3 regions of the Rhodoferax sp. GW821-FHT09E07 genome follow, and region 2 is predicted to be linked to each of the others. Evidence: predicted binding sites of a transcription regulator. Region 2 holds the regulator's gene; each other region holds the start of a gene.
The links. Region 2 encodes sigma-54, which starts transcription at its own class of promoters, with help from an activator protein. Its sites were predicted from a motif close to TGGCANGNAANCTGCTTT; they were not measured.
Positions count from the first base shown of each region.

Region 1: the regulator sigma-54 is predicted to act here: its motif matches at 2,705-2,722, upstream of ureA (urease subunit gamma).
Region 3: the regulator sigma-54 is predicted to act here: its motif matches at 1,830-1,847, upstream of AC07OE_RS06330 (transglutaminase family protein).

Region 1 covers NZ_JBWKOP010000008.1:209,647-214,894, forward strand. Annotated here, with positions in the region: gene AC07OE_RS17125 (hybrid sensor histidine kinase/response regulator) at 1-2,648, opposite strand, end outside; gene ureA (urease subunit gamma) at 2,754-3,056, shown strand; gene AC07OE_RS17135 (HupE/UreJ family protein) at 3,079-3,672, shown strand; gene AC07OE_RS17140 (urease subunit beta) at 3,683-3,988, shown strand; gene ureC (urease subunit alpha) at 3,988-5,248, shown strand, end outside.
Region 2 covers NZ_JBWKOP010000009.1:104,713-109,960, forward strand. Annotated here, with positions in the region: gene AC07OE_RS18315 (thiol:disulfide interchange protein DsbA/DsbL) at 1-191, shown strand, start outside; gene AC07OE_RS18320 (exopolyphosphatase) at 276-1,208, shown strand; gene lptA (lipopolysaccharide transport periplasmic protein LptA) at 1,284-1,892, shown strand; gene lptB (LPS export ABC transporter ATP-binding protein) at 1,889-2,665, shown strand; gene rpoN (RNA polymerase factor sigma-54) at 2,665-4,278, shown strand; gene AC07OE_RS18340 (THUMP domain-containing class I SAM-dependent RNA methyltransferase) at 4,275-5,248, shown strand, end outside.
Region 3 covers NZ_JBWKOP010000003.1:118,912-124,159, reverse strand. Annotated here, with positions in the region: gene AC07OE_RS06330 (transglutaminase family protein) at 1-1,742, opposite strand, end outside; gene AC07OE_RS06325 (DNA internalization-related competence protein ComEC/Rec2) at 1,897-4,341, shown strand; gene AC07OE_RS06320 (circularly permuted type 2 ATP-grasp protein) at 4,410-5,248, shown strand, end outside.

The DNA of each region.
Region 1 (5,248 bases), on a different contig from region 2:
GTACCACCGGCCGCGCTGGCGCCGCGCGTGAAGGGCTCGAAGATGCGGTCCAAATCCTCCTGCGCCATGCCAGGGCCGGTGTCGCGCACCTCCACCTGGGCCATCTCGCGCGCATAGCGCAAACGCAGCGTCACACTGCCTTGCTGGGTGAACTTGATGGCATTCCCCAGCAGGTTGAAGAAAATCTGGCGCACGCGTTTTTCATCGGCTCGCACCCACTCGGGAATGGTGCCTTGCACCTCGAAGTGGAACTGCAGGCCCTTGGCCGCGGCTTGCAGCTCGAACATACCGGCGATCTCGTGCATGCCGCTGGCGAACTGCATGGGCTTCACATTCAGCGTGAGCTTGCCGCTCTCGATGTGGGCCATGTCCAGCGTGCCTTCGATGAGCGACAGCAAATGCTCGCCCCCGCGCTTGATCACGCTGACCGCTTGCTTGCGGTGTGCCGGGATGGAAGCGTCTTCACCCATGAGCTGCGCGTAGCCCAGGATGCTGTTGAGCGGCGTGCGCAGCTCGTGGCTGATGGCGCTGATGTAGCGGCTCTTGGCCTGGTTGGCAGCTTCGGCGGCCTGCTTGGCACGTTCGGCCAGCAGCTTGGCATCTTGCAAGGCCTCGTCGGTCTGGCGATGCGATTCGATCTCGCGCATCAGCAAATGGGTTTGCCGGTTCGATTCTTCCTGCGCCACCTGGCGGCTCTTGTGCGCCAACACCAGCCACCAAGCCACGATGCCCGACATCAGCATGAGCGCGGCAAACGCCTTGGTAAAGCCCGAGCGCAGCGAGGCCTGCAAGGCGGCCTGTTGTTCAGTCATGGCGGCCAGTGCGCCCAGCTCTTGTGTGTAGAACATGCCAAACACCGTGGCCAGCAGCGGCACGATGATGAGCATGAGCAAGATGAAGTGCCCCAGCCCCGTGTCCAAAAACGGCCACACGGGTTTGGGCAACAGCCAGCGCAGCGCGGCCGACCATTGGGTGGACAGGTTGGCGTGCGGTTTGCACACGTCGCCACAGCGCGCGTCCAGCGTGCAGCACAGCGAACAGATGGGGCCCTGGTAGGCCGGGCAGTGGGCCATGTCGGGGCCCTCATATTCACGCTCGCAGATCACACAGCGGCGCACGGCCAGCCTTGCATAGCTGCCCTGGCTGGATGCATCGGTCGGCTGGCGCGCCAGGTAGTACTTGCCTTTTGTCGCCCAGGCAATCAGCGGCGCCGTGACCATGGCGGTGACCAGCGCCACCACCGCGGAAAAGGCCCGCGCCAGTTCGCCAAAGAAGCCCAGATACGCCGCGATCGACAAACCGGACGCCAGCGCCATCGCGCCCACGCCCACGGGGTTGATGTCAAACAGGTAGGCGCGCTTGAACTCGATGCCCTTGGGCGACAGGCCCAGCGGCTTGTTGATGACAAGGTCGGCCACCACTGCCATGATCCAGGCGATAGCGATGTTGGAGTACAGGCCCAACACATCGCCCAGCGCCTGGAACACATTCATCTCCATGAGCATGAAGGCGATGACGCTGTTGAACAACACCCACACCACGCGCCCGGGGTGGCTGTGGGTCAGGCGCGAGAAAAAGTTGCTCCAGGCCAGCGAGCCCGCATAGGCGTTGGTCACATTGATCTTGAGCTGCGACACCACCACGAAGACGGCCGTGGCCGCCACCGCCCAGCCCAGGGACGGAAACACGTACTCATAGGCCGCCAGGTACATCTGGTTGGGGTCCACGGCGCGGTCGATGGGCACACTGTGCTGGATGGCCAGGTAGGCCAGGTAGGCACCGCCCAGCATCTTGACGACACCCAGCAGTACCCAGCCTGGCCCGCCCACCAGCACGCCCAGCCACCAGCGGCGCCGGTTGGCAGCCGTTTGCGCAGGCATGAAGCGCAGGTAGTCGGCCTGCTCCCCCATTTGGGTAATCAGGGCGATGCCCACCGTCAATGCCGCACCAAACAAGTGCAAATTGAAGACGCCCCCCTGCCCAAGCTCACCACCATAGTGCGTAATGCCGGCAAACACGGCGGGGTCACGCACCAAAACAAAGCCAAACGGCACCACCAGCATCACCAGCCACAGCGGTTGGGTCCAGATCTGCAGGCGGCTGATGGTGGACACGCCGTGGGTGACCAGCGGGATGACGACCAGCGCACAGATCAGGTAGCCCCAGGTGGGGGGAATGTCCAGCGCCAGCTCCAGCGCATAGGCCATCACGGCGGCCTCCAGCGCGAAGAAGATGAAGGTGAAGGACGCGTAGATGAGCGAGGTGAGCGTGGATCCGATGTAGCCAAAGCCCGCGCCGCGGGTCAGCAGGTCCATGTCCACGCCGTAGCGGGCGGCGTACACGCTAATAGGCAGACCGGCCAGAAAGATCACCAGCCCCGTGGCCAGGATGGCCCACAGCGCGTTCACATAGCCGTATTGCACCAGCAGCGTGGCGCCCACGGCCTCCAGAATCAGGAAGGACGAGGCGCCAAACGCCGTGTTGGCCACCCGGAAGGTAGACCACTTGCGGAACCGCTGCGGAGCGTAGCGCAGGGCGTAGTCCTCCATGGTCTCGCTGGCCACCCAATTGTTGTAGTCGCGGCGGATCTTCACCACCCGCTGGGCGGGGGCTTCGGCAGGAGGCGGCAGGGTGGGCGGAGCGTGCACAGCACCAGGGGTGCAGATTTCATGCCACCCGACTGGGGCGTTTGGCGTATAGCGAAAGGCACAGGGATTGCTTACAGTGCAATCTCCAAAAAACCGAATACCGCCATGGAACTCACGCCCCGAGAAAAAGACAAGCTGCTGATCTTCACCGCCGGCCTGCTGGCCGAGCGACGCAAGGCCCGTGGCCTGAAACTCAACTACCCCGAAGCCATTGCCCTGATCAGCGCCGCCGTGATGGAAGGCGCGCGCGACGGCAAGACCGTGGCCCAGCTCATGAGCGAAGGCCGCGCCGTGCTGACCCGCGCCGACGTGATGGACGGCATCGCCGAGATGATCCCCGACATCCAGGTGGAAGCCACCTTCCCTGACGGTACGAAATTAGTCACCGTCCACCAACCCATTGTCTGAACACCCAGCCCACGGAGACTGTATGCGACCCTCATTGAAAAACGCTCTTCTTTTGATAGCTGCTTGCGCAATATCCACGGGGGCTAGCGCCCATACAGGACATGGAACCGAGAGTTTCATGGAAGGCCTGGTGCACCCCTTCGGCCTGGACCACCTGCTGGCCATGTTGGCCGTGGGCGTCTGGTCCGTAGCCGCCCTGCCCGCCCGCCAGGCCTGGCAAGGCCCCGCCACCTTCCTGCTGGCCCTGGTGGCAAGCGCGGTGCTGGGTGCCAGCGGCGTGACGCTGCCCTACCTGGAACATGCGATTGCACTGTCGGTAGTGCTGTTTGGCGCCATGCTCATCGTCGCGGCCACACCCGTGCCCAGAGCCCTGGGCCTGGGGCTCGTCGCCGCGGCCGCCTCGCTGCATGGCCTGGCCCATGGTGCGGAAACACCAGCAACCGGCTTTGCCGGCTACGCCGCCGGGTTCCTGCTGACCACGGCCGCGCTGCATTTGGGCGGCGTGGGTCTGGGCGTGTCCATCCGCCGCCGGCTGGCCGCGCGCAGCACAGTGGTGCTGGGCAGCCTGGGGACCCTGCTGGGCTTTGCCGGCGTGTACCTGTTCACCCAAGTCTGAGGGCCCCGACATGACCCCCGGCGAAATTCTTTGCGACGAGGGCGAGCACGCCCTCAACACCGGCCGCCGCACGTTGACGGTGGTGGTGCAGAACACCGCGGACCGCCCCATCCAGGTCGGCTCGCACTACCACTTTGCCGAGACCAACGGCGCGCTGGGCTTTGACCGCGCAGCCGCACAAGGCATGCGACTGAACATTCCTTCCGGCTCGGCCGTGCGCTTTGAGCCCGGACAGCAACGCACCGTGGAACTGGTGGACCTGGCCGGTGACCGCGTGGTCTACGGCTTTCGCGGCCTCGTACAAGGAAAACTGTAATGGCAACGATTGGACGCCGCGCCTACGCGGAAATTTTTGGCCCCACCACGGGTGACCGTGTGCGCCTGGCCGACACCGGTCTGCTCATCGAGGTGGAGAAGGACTACACGCTGGCGGCAGGTGCCTATGGCGAAGAGGTGAAGTTCGGCGGTGGCAAGACCATCCGCGATGGCATGGCGCAGTCGCAGAAGACGCGCGCGGAAGGCGCCGTGGACTGCGTGATGACCAACGCGCTGATCCTGGACCACTGGGGCATCGTCAAGGCCGACATTGGCTTGAAAGGCGGGCGCATCGTCGCCATCGGCAAGGCCGGCAACCCCGACACCCAACCCGGCGTGGACATCATCATCGGCCCTGGCACCGAGGTCATCAGCTGCGAGGGCAATATCGTCACCGCCGGCGGCATCGACAGCCACATCCACTTCATCTGCCCGCAGCAGATCGAAGAGGCCCTGGCCAGCGGCGTGACCACCATGCTGGGCGGCGGCACCGGCCCGGCCACGGGCACCTTTGCCACCACCTGCACGCCCGGCCCCTGGAACATCGAACGCATGCTGCAGGCGGCAGACGCCTTCCCCATGAACCTCGGTTTCTTGGGCAAGGGCAATGCGAGCCTGCCCGCCGCGCTGCACGAGCAGATCAACGCCGGCGTAATCGGCCTGAAGCTGCATGAAGACTGGGGCACCACGCCCAGCGCCATCAGCAACTGCCTGGACGTGGCCGACGCCACCGACACGCAGGTCGCCATCCACTCCGACACGCTCAACGAATCGGGCTTTGTGGAGGACACCATCGCCGCCACCAAGGGCCGCGGCCTCTGCGCCTTCCACACCGAAGGCGCGGGGGGCGGCCACGCACCCGACATCCTGCGTGTGGTGGGCCAGGACAACTTCCTGCCCAGTTCCACCAACCCCACCATGCCCTATACGCAGAACACGCTGGATGAGCATGTGGACATGCTGATGGTCTGCCACCACCTGGACGCCGGTATTGCCGAGGATCTGGCCTTTGCCGAAAGCCGCATCCGCAAGGAAACCATTGCGGCCGAAGACATCCTGCACGACATGGGCGCCATCAGCATGATGAGCAGCGACAGCCAGGCCATGGGCCGCGTCGGCGAAGTCATCATCCGCACCTGGCAGACGGCCGACAAGATGAAGGCGCAGCGCGGCACCCTGCCCGAAGACTCGGTGCGCAACGACAACTTCCGCGCCAAGCGCTATGTGGCCAAGTACACCATCAACCCGGCCATCGCCCACG
Region 2 (5,248 bases):
AGTACAGCTCGTTCAGCGTGGCTACCAAGGCGACCAAGGCCGCCCAGCTACAAAACGCCTACAAGGTGGAAGGCGTGCCCGCCCTGGGTGTGGCTGGCCGTTACTACACCGATGGCTCCATCGCCGGCAACATGCAGCGCGCGCTGCAGATCGTGGACGCGCTGATCGTCCAAGCGCGTACCGCCCGCTAAAAAACACGCCTCTGCGCGGGCCGCAGAGGCAATCCACAGGGCTAGAATGATTTGTCATTCAACCCCTTTGTGGAGAGTTTCCCCATGGCACATCAGAAGTACCGGCTGGTCACCCGCAGTGATTTTGATGGGCTGGTGTGTGCGGTGCTGCTCAACGAGCTGGACCTGATCGACGAGATCAAATTCGTCCACCCCAAGGACATGCAGGATGGCAAGGTGGAGGTGTCCGACCGCGACATCACCACCAACCTGCCCTATGTGCCCGGCGTGCACCTGGCTTTTGACCACCACGAGTCCGAGACCGTGCGCAACACGGGCGAGCGCCCCAACCACATCATCCTGCCCGACGCCGATTCGGCCGCGCGCGTGGTGTTCGACCACTATGGCGGCGCCAGCCGCTTTCCGGCCCGCTTCCACGACATGATGGAAGCCGTGGACAAGGGCGATTCGGCCCGCTTCAGCCACGACGAGATCATGAACCCCACGGGCTGGGTGCTGCTCAACTACCTGATGGACTCGCGCACTGGACTGGGCCGCTTCCGTGAATTCCGCGTCAGCAACTACCAGCTGATGATGGATTTGATCCAGTACTGCCGCCACCACGGCATTGACGAGATTCTGCAGCTGCCCGATGTGGTGGAGCGCGTGGAGCTGTACTTTGACCACGCCGCCAAGGCCAAGGAGCAGCTGCTGCGCTGCTCCACCGTGCATGGCAACCTGCTGGTGCTGGACCTGCGCAACGAAGACACCATTTTTGCAGTGAACCGTTTCATGGTCTACGCGCTGTTCCCGCAGACCAATATTTCCATCCACGTGTTGTGGGGTCTGCAGAAGCAGAACACCGTGTTTGCCACCGGCAAGTCCATCACCAACCGCAGCTCCAAAACCAATATCGGCGAGCTGATGTTGTCCTACGGCGGGGGCGGCCATGCCAATGCGGGCACCTGCCAGGTGGAGAACGACCGGGCTGCCGAAGTGTTGCAGGCGTTGGTCAAAAAAATTAACGCCGACGGCTGAACCCGCCAAGGCGCGAAATGCGCAAAGCGCTCGGTACAATGGCCGAAGCGCTTTTCGAGCAAGTTTCGTGCCTTTATGAAAAAAACCATCCTGTCTGTGACCGTGTCGCTGGTGTTTGCCAGCGCAGGCGGCCTTGCGTGGGCCGAAAAAGCCGACCGAAACAAGCCCATGAACGTGGAGGCGGATGCCCTGCGCTATGACGACCTGAAGCAGGTCAGTGTCTTCACCGGCCATGTGGTGTTGACCAAGGGCAGCATCCTGATCCGTGGCGCCCAGATTGAGGTGCGCCAGGACCCCGATGGCTACCAGTACGGCGTGGTGACCGGTTCGACCGCCACTCCCGCGTTTTTCCGGCAAAAGCGAGAAGGCCTGGACGAGTTCATTGAAGGTGATGGCGACACCATCGAGTACGACGGCAAGGCCGACACCGTGCGCTTTGTCAAAAAAGCCCAGCTGCGCCGCCTGCGCGGGGCCACGCTGGCCGATGAGGTGACGGGCGCCGTCATCCTCTATGAAAACCTGACCGACAAATTCACCGTGGACGGCGCCCCCAAGACGGCTGCCGCCCCGGCCGGCCGCGTGCGCGCCATGTTGACGCCCAAACCCGAGTCCGAGGCCGCCACGCCGCCCCAGCCCGGCGCCACCCTGCGTGCCACGCCGCAACTTGAGAAGCCCGCCCAGTGAGCGACATTCCCCAAGAAGCCCCGGACACCAGTACCGGGCGGCTGGAAGCCCGGCATTTACAAAAATCCTATGGCAAACGCCAGGTGGTCAAGGATGTCTCGCTGGCCGTGCGCACCGGCGAAGTGGTCGGCCTCTTGGGCCCCAACGGTGCGGGCAAAACCACCTCGTTCTACATGATCGTGGGCCTGCTGCGCGCCAGCGCTGGGGACATCACAATTGATGGCCAGTCCATCGAGCACATGCCCATCCACCGCCGCGCGCGCCTGGGACTGGGCTATTTGCCGCAAGAGGCGTCCATCTTCCGCAAGCTCAATGTGGGAGACAACGTGCGCGCCGTGCTGGAGCTGCAGCGCGACGAGGCGGGCGAGCCGCTCACGTCGGTCGAGATTGAAAAACGCCTGACCGCACTGCTGCAGGATCTGCGTGTGGAGCACCTGCGCGAATCGCCCTCGCTGGCCCTGTCGGGCGGTGAGCGGCGCCGGGTGGAGATTGCACGGGCGCTGGCCACGCGGCCGCGCTTCATCCTGCTGGATGAGCCGTTTGCCGGTATCGACCCGATTGCGGTGATCGAGATCCAGCGCATCATCAACTTCCTTAAGGGACGCGGCATCGGGGTGTTGATCACCGACCACAACGTGCGCGAAACCCTGGGCATCTGCGACCACGCCTACATCATCAGTGACGGCCATGTGCTGGCGCAGGGCACCCCCTCCGAGATCGTGAACAACGCCGATGTGCGCCGCGTCTATCTCGGCGAACACTTCAAGATGTGATGAAGCAGGGTCTTTCCTTACGCGTCTCCCAACACCTGGCGCTCACGCCCCAGTTGCAGCAGTCCATCCGTCTACTGCAGCTCTCCACGCTGGAGCTGAGCCAGGAGGTGGAGCAGATGCTGGACGAAAACCCGTTTCTGGAACTGACCGAGGACCGGGCCGAGCGCGAGGACTTCGGGCTCAGCACCTCCGACGCAACGGTGAGCGAAGGCGATCGGCTGTCAGAGACCGGTGACGCTGAATACGCTCCTAATTCTGTAGCTGACTACGCAACATCCACGGGGGCTGGAGCCTCCAGCGATGAAGAAGCGGCGCCGCTGAGCAGCAGCGACGAACCCAACTGGGAAGGCGACGGCACCACCGAAATGACGCCCGACGATGGCGAGTGGGGTGTGGACGCCAAGGCCAAGGCCAACAACCTGGGTGACGACGAAGAAAAGGACGCCACCGAGCTGGCGCGCTCCACCGAATCGCTGCAAGCCTATCTGCACCGCCAGGCCCTAAGCCTGCGTACCAATGCCACCGATGCGGCCGCGCTGCGCTTTCTCATCGAATCCCTCAACGACGATGGCTACCTGGAAGACCCGCTGGAAGACCTGGCGCGCAGCCTGAACCCCGGCGACGAAGAACAACTGCAGGACCTGGCGCACCACTTCACCGTGGCCCTGGGCCTGCTGCACAGCCTGGAGCCTGTGGGCGTGGGGGCGCGCGATTTGGGCGAATGCCTGCGTCTGCAAGTAGCCCATTTGCTGGCCAATGCCGAAGAAGATGGCGAGCATGACCGCCTGGAGGTGCTGCAGGTCGCGCTGGGCATTTGCCGCCAGCCCATGGATCTGCTGGCGCGGCGCGACATCAAGCGTCTGGTGCAGATGGGTGTGGGCAGCGACACGCTGGTGCGCGAGGCGATTGCGCTGATCGCCCGGCTGGAGCCCAAGCCCGGGCGCCGCTTTGTGGACGTAGAGCGCAACATCATCGTGCCCGACGTGCTCGTGGTGGCCATCGGCAAGGCCGGCGGCATTCCGAAGTTCCGTGTGCAGCTCAACCCCGACGTCATGCCGCGTCTCAAAGTGCACGACATCTACGCCAATGTGCTGCGCAACCACCGTGGTGGCCGCGACGGTGCGGGCCACGCTGCGCTGCAGCAGCGTCTGCAAGAGGCGCGCTGGTTCATCAAGAACATCCAGCAGCGCTTTGACACCATCCTGCGTGTGAGCACGGCCATCGTGGAGCGGCAGAAAAACTTCTTCACCCACGGCGAACTCGCCATGCGCCCCCTGGTGCTGCGCGAGATTGCCGACGAGCTGGGCCTGCACGAGTCCACCATCAGCCGCGTGACCACGGCCAAGTACATGGCCACGCCGTTTGGCACCTTTGAGCTTAAGTACTTCTTTGGCTCGGGCCTGGGCACCGAGAGCGGTGGCAATGCCTCCAGCACCGCGGTGCGCGCGCTGATCAAGCAGTTCATCGCCTCCGAGAGCGCCAAAAAGCCCTTGAGCGACAACCAGATTTCCGACATGCTCAAGGAGCAGGGCATCGAGTGCGCACGGCGCACCGTGGCCAAATACCGCGAGGGCCTGAAGATCGCCCCCGCCTCACTCCGCAAAGCGCTATGAACCAACTGACCCTTTTTCTCCCCTGCGCAGCCGGCGTGGAGGAGTACCTGGCGCCGGAGATTTTGCAGATCACCGGTCTGCCCCCCGGTTGCGTGACCAAGCAGCGTGGCGGCGTGGCCGTGCGCACCTCGTTTGCGCACGCCATGCTGCTCAACCTTTACAGCCGCCTGGCCCAGCGCGTGCTCGTGCTGGTGTCGTACACCGAGTACCGGAGCGAGCAGGACCTGTACCGCGCCGGCCTGCAAGTGCCGTGGGAGCAGTGGTTCACCCCCAAGGAAAGCATCAAGGTCGAGGTGACGGCGCAGCACAGCCCGCTGACCTCGCTGAACTTTGCCGCGCTCAAGGTGAAGGACGCCGTGTGCGACCGCTTCCGCGAGGTGGCCAACGGCGTGCGCCCTGATGTGAACACGCAGTGGCCCGATGTGCGCATCTACGCCCACCTGACCACCGACGCCTGCTCGCTGTACATCGACACCTCGGGCGAGCCGCTGTTCAAGCGCGGCTGGCGCGAAGACAAGGGCGATGCACCGCTGAAGGAAACCCTGGCCGCCGCCATGATTGCCGCCAGCGGCTGGGCCTCGGGGGACGACGACCTGATGCCGCTGTACGACCCCTGCTGCGGCAGCGGCACCGTGGCCATTGAAGCCGCGCAGATTGCCTGCAACATCGCGGCCGGTTCGCTGCGTCGCTTTGCGTTCGAGAAATACCGCCCCTTCCGTTCGCAGGAATGGGCGGACATGAAGGCCGAGGCTGCTGCCAACGTGGTCAAGCCCGATCCGGGCCAGACCGCGCTGATCTACGGCAGCGATGTGTCGCACCGCATGGTGGACTTTGCGCAGCGCAACGCGCAGCGCGCCGGCGTGGCCGATGTGATCGAGTTCCGCGGCGGCGACGCGCTGCAGCGCATGCCCCCGATTGAGGGCGGCGGCGTGATGGTGCTGAACCCGCCCTATGGCGAACGTATCGGCAT
Region 3 (5,248 bases), on a different contig from region 2:
GGCGCATAGCGCGCGGCAAACGTGGAGTGCTGGGGCAGCGCGCCGCGTTCCACCGTGGGGTCGCGTTCCACCATGTAGGGGTAGTCGGCCTGGCTGACCCAGGGCAGCGAGTCCAGCGGCAGGCGCAAGCCCATGGGCGAGTCGCCGGGCATGAGGTACATGCGCTCGTCGCGGAAGAACCAGGGGCCTGTGGTCCACATGGGGCCGGCCAGTGAGGGGTTCAGGCCTGCCGAGTCCGCCACCTTCAGCGGCAGCACATAGCCCACGGCGGAGTCGAGCTTTTGCTCGAACACGCGGCGCAGGCGGGCGCGTTCCATCTCGTCGTCCAGCTTGGCGTTGAAAGGGTCCACATTGACGGGCAGGCGGCGTTCGCGCCACAGGTAGTACCAGGTGTCCTCATAGCCGGCCTGCACGTACTTGTCGGTCAGGCCCAGCTTGCCCGCCAGGGTGCGGATGAAGTAGCCCGCATCTTCAGCTGTGTAGTGGGTGGGTTTGCGTTCGTCGGTAAACAGCGCGGGGTTGTTCCACACCCGCTGTTTGTCCGCACGCCAGTAGATGTTGAGAGCCCAGCGTGGCAGTTGTTCTCCGGGGTACCACTTGCCCTGGCCAAAGTGCAGGAAGCCGCCCTGGCCGTATTCGTCGCGCAGCTTGTGCACCAGCTCGGTGGCAAAGCCACGCTTGGTGGGGCCCAGGGCATCGGTGTTCCATTCGGCGGCGTCGCGGTCATTCACCGCCACAAAGGTGGGTTCGCCGCCCATGGTCAGGCGCACGTCGTCCGCCACCAGCTCGGCGTCCACCCTGTCGCCCAAGGCCATCACGCTGGCCCATTGCTCGGGGGTGTAGGGCTTGGTGACGCGCGGGGATTCGTAGATGCGGGTGACCTGCATGTGGTGGCTGAACTCGACCTCGCATTTGTCCACGCCGCCTTCGATGGGGGCGGCGCCACTGGGCTGCGGCGTGCAGGCCAGCGGAATGTGGCCTTCGCCCGCCAGCAGTCCGCTGGTGGCGTCCAGACCGATCCAGCCAGCGCCGGGCAAATACACCTCGCACCAGGCGTGCAGGTCGGTGAAGTCGACCTCGGTGCCGCTGGGGCCATCCAACGACTTCACATCGGGGGCGAGCTGGATCAGGTAGCCTGACACGAAGCGTGCTGCCAGCCCGCAGTTGCGCAGCAGCTGCACCAGCAGCCAGGCCGAGTCGCGGCAAGAGCCAGAGCCCAGTGCCAGCGTCTCCTCCGGCGTTTGCACACCAGGCTCCATGCGGATGGTGTAGTCCACCGACTTGTGGACCATGGTGTTGAGGTCGACCAGAAAGATCACGCTGCGCCGCTTGGTGCGGTCGATCTTGTCCAGGTAGGCCTGCACCAGGGGTGTTACCGGGTCCGCGGCCAGGTAGGGCGCCAGCTCCTGCTTGAGCTCGGGGGCGTAGGTGAAGGGAAATTCTTCGGCCTCGGGTTCCAGGAAGAAGTCAAACGGGTTATAGACCGCCATCTCAACCACCAGGTCCACCGTGACCTTGAATTCCTTGGTCTTTTCGGGGAACACCAGGCGACCCTGGTAGTTGGCAAACGGGTCTTGCTGCCAGTTGATGAAGTGGGTGGCGGGCTCGACTTTGAGCGAATACGACACCACCTTGCTGCGGCAGTGGGGGGCAGGGCGCAGGCGGATGACCTGGGGACCGAGATTGACCAGTCGGTCGTAGGTGTAGTGGGTGACGTGGTTCAGCGCTGCGTGAATGGACATGGGCCGGTCTCTCGGTAATCTCACTGGGAAGCCTGTGCAGCGGTAGCTGCACCAACACCATACTAACAATCGATGTTGACAGGGGGTAAAGCAAGTCCTGCGCCATACCGCAGGCCGTCTCGGGAGGTGCTCGGAGCCGGGTTAGCATGCAGCCATGTTCTCTGTCGCCTATCGCACCAGCGCCTGGCCCCGCACGGTGTTTGCGGCGCTGCTGGGCGTGGTGTTGGGGACGGCACTGCAGTTGCTGCAGTCCGAGCTCTGGTCGGCCTGGGTCTACATAGGGCTTGGGTTGCTAGCCCTCGTCGTTTATGCGCAGATAGCTCCTAAAACAATAGCATTGCGGCATGCCGCGAGCGCGGTGTTGCTGGCTGGCATGGCGCTGGGTTTTGGTACCACCGGCCTGCGTGCCGCGGCATTTGCCAGTAGCACCTTGAACCCCAGCCTGGAGGGGGCTGATCTGCGCGTGACTGGCGTGGTGACCGACATGCCCCAGCGCTCGGAGGCGGGCCTGCGCTTTCGCCTGGCCGTGGAGCAGGCGCTGCTGGACGGCAGAGCCGTGGAGGTGCCGGCGCGCATGGATGTGGGGTGGTACGCCGGCGGCTATGCACTGGCGGGTGAGCATGCAGGGTTGCAGCGCGTACCTGCCGAGGTGCAGGCGGGCGAACGTTGGACGCTGACCCTGCGCCCCAAGGCACCCCATGGAGGCATCAACCCCCATGGCTTTGACTTTGAACTGTGGTTGTGGGAGCAGGGCGTGCAGGCTACGGCCTATGTGCGGGCGGGCGACAAAGATGTGCCGCCCCAGCGCCTGGCCCAGACCTGGAGCGCCCCGGTGGCGCTGGCGCGGCAGGTACTGCGCGACCGCATTCTGGCGGCAGTGTCCGACAGGCGCGCCGCCGGGCTCATGGCCGCCCTGGTGGTGGGGGATCAGGCCGCGGTGGACCGCAGTGACTGGGATGTGTTCCGGGCCACGGGCGTCAGCCACCTGGTCTCCATCTCCGGGCTCCACATCACCATGTTTGCCTGGGGGGCGGCGTGGCTCACGGGTTGGCTGTGGCGGCGCTCACGGCGCCTGTGCCTGGCGGTGCCTGCGCCGTCTGCTGCGCTGGTTGGCGGGGTGCTGCTGGCCAGTGCCTATGCGGTGTTTGCCGGCTGGGGCGTGCCCGCGCAGCGCACCTGCCTGATGCTGGCCACTGTGACCCTGCTGCGCCTCTCGGGCGCGCGCTGGCCATGGCCGCTGGTGTGGATGCTGGCCTGCGCCGTGGTGGTGGCGCTTGACCCGTGGGCGCTGTTGCAGGCCGGGTTCTGGCTTAGCTTTGTCGCGGTGGGCGTGCTGTTTGCTACAGATTCAGGAGCTGCTCGTAAAGAAGATACGGGGGCTGCCGGCCGATTTGGCTCCAAGGTATGGGCCATGCTGCGGGAACAATGGGTCATCACGCTGGCATTGGCGCCGCTGACCTTGCTGCTGTTTGGGCAACTGTCCGTGGTGGGGCTGGTGGCCAATTTGCTGGCGATTCCGTGGGTCACGCTGGTGGTGACGCCGTTGGCCATGCTGGGGGCGCTGGTGCCGGGGCTGTGGGATGGCGCCGTGTGGGCCATCGCCTTGTTGTGGCAGTGGCTGGCCTGGTTGGCAACGTGGCCGGGTGCGGCGCTGACGCTTCCTCTGCCACCCCCGGGGTTGGGGCTTGTGGCGGTGATCGGTGGCATTGTGTTGGTGCTACCCGTGCCCTGGCAGGTGCGGGCGTTGGGTGTTCCGCTGGTGTTGGTCACGCTGCTGTGGCGCCCGGCCTTGCCGGCTCCTGGTCAGTTCGAGCTGTTGGTGGCGGACATTGGGCAAGGCAATGCGGTGCTAGTGCGCACCGCCCAGCACGCGCTGCTGTTTGACGCCGGGCCGCGCTACAGCCTGGAGAGCGATGCGGGCCACCGCGTGTTGGTGCCATTGCTCAAAGCATTGGATGTGGCGCTGGACACAGTGGTACTCAGCCACCGCGACATCGACCACGTGGGAGGTGCCGCCGCTGTGCTGGCCATGCAGCCCGGAGCCGCCTTGCTGAGTTCGATCGAGGCCGATCACCCCCTGCAGCAGTTGCGCACAGCCCAGCGCTGTGAGGCTGGTCAGCATTGGGAGTGGGACGGTGTGCAGTTCGAGGTGCTGAGCCCGCAGCCTGCCGACTATGGGGCCAGCCCGCCGCCCAAACCCAATGCGCTGTCCTGCGTGTTGCGCATCAGCAATGGTGTCCGCACTGCGCTGTTGGTGGGGGACATTGAAGCGGCGCAAGAGGCACGTTTGGTGCAGGCTTGGCAGGGCACCAACCACCTGCATGCTAATGTGTTGCTGGTACCCCACCACGGCAGCAAGACCTCCAGCACACCCGAATTCCTGCAGGCCGTGGCGCCGCAATGGGCGCTGGTGCAGGCCGGGTATCGCAACCGCTTTGGCCACCCTGCGGCACCGGTGGTGGAGCGCTATACACAGGCGCGCATCAATTTGGTGTCATCGCCCCGTTGTGGTGCCATGCGCTGGCACTCGGAGCAGCCCCAAAATGTGGCATGTTCCCGGGAGGAGGATCGTCGTTACTGGCATCATCATGTGCCATAGTGGTGCATAAGCAGAGCGTAGGGGCCGTGGCACTAAGCTTGCATACAGCGTGTTCAGAGAGGTCTTTTATGCGGAAATTCGACGAGATGTACACCCAGCTTCCCTACGAGTTTTTCACTCAGGGCAAGCAGATACGAGACCACTACAAGATTTACGACGAATGGCTGGCGCGCCAACCTGGCGACATGATGGCCAAGCGCCGTGAAGAAGCGGAAATGATCTTCCGCCGCGTGGGCATCACCTTCGCCGTATACGGCGAGAAGGACGAGGATGGCGCTGGCACCGAACGCCTGATTCCGTTTGACCTGATCCCCCGCATCATTCCCGCGCACGAATGGTCCAGCATGGAGAAGGGCCTGACACAACGTGTCACGGCGCTGAACCGCTTCATCCACGACATCTACCATGACCAGGAAATACTGAAAGCCGGCATCGTCCCGCGCGAGCAGATCGAGGGCAATGCCCAGTACCGTCCCGAGATGGTGGGCGTGGATGTCCCCAACAACATCTATTCCCAAATCAGCGGCATCGACATCGTGCGCGCACCGGACGACAAGGGTAACGGCGAGTACTACGTGCTGGAAGACAATCTGCGCGTGCCCAGTGGCGTGAGCTACATGCTGGAAGACCGCAAGATGATGATGCGGCTGTTCCCGGACCTGTTCAGCGCACACCGGGTGGCGCCCATTGCGCACTACCCCGACCTGTTGCTGGAAACCCTGCGCGCCAGCAGCCCGGCCACCACGGCAGAGCCCACGGTGGTGGTGCTCACGCCCGGCATGTACAACAGCGCCTACTTTGAACACGCCTTCCTGGCCCAACAAATGGGCGTGGAGTTGGTCGAAGGGCAGGACCTGTTTGTGAAGGACAACTTCGTCTACATGCGCACCACTCGGGGGCCGCGCCG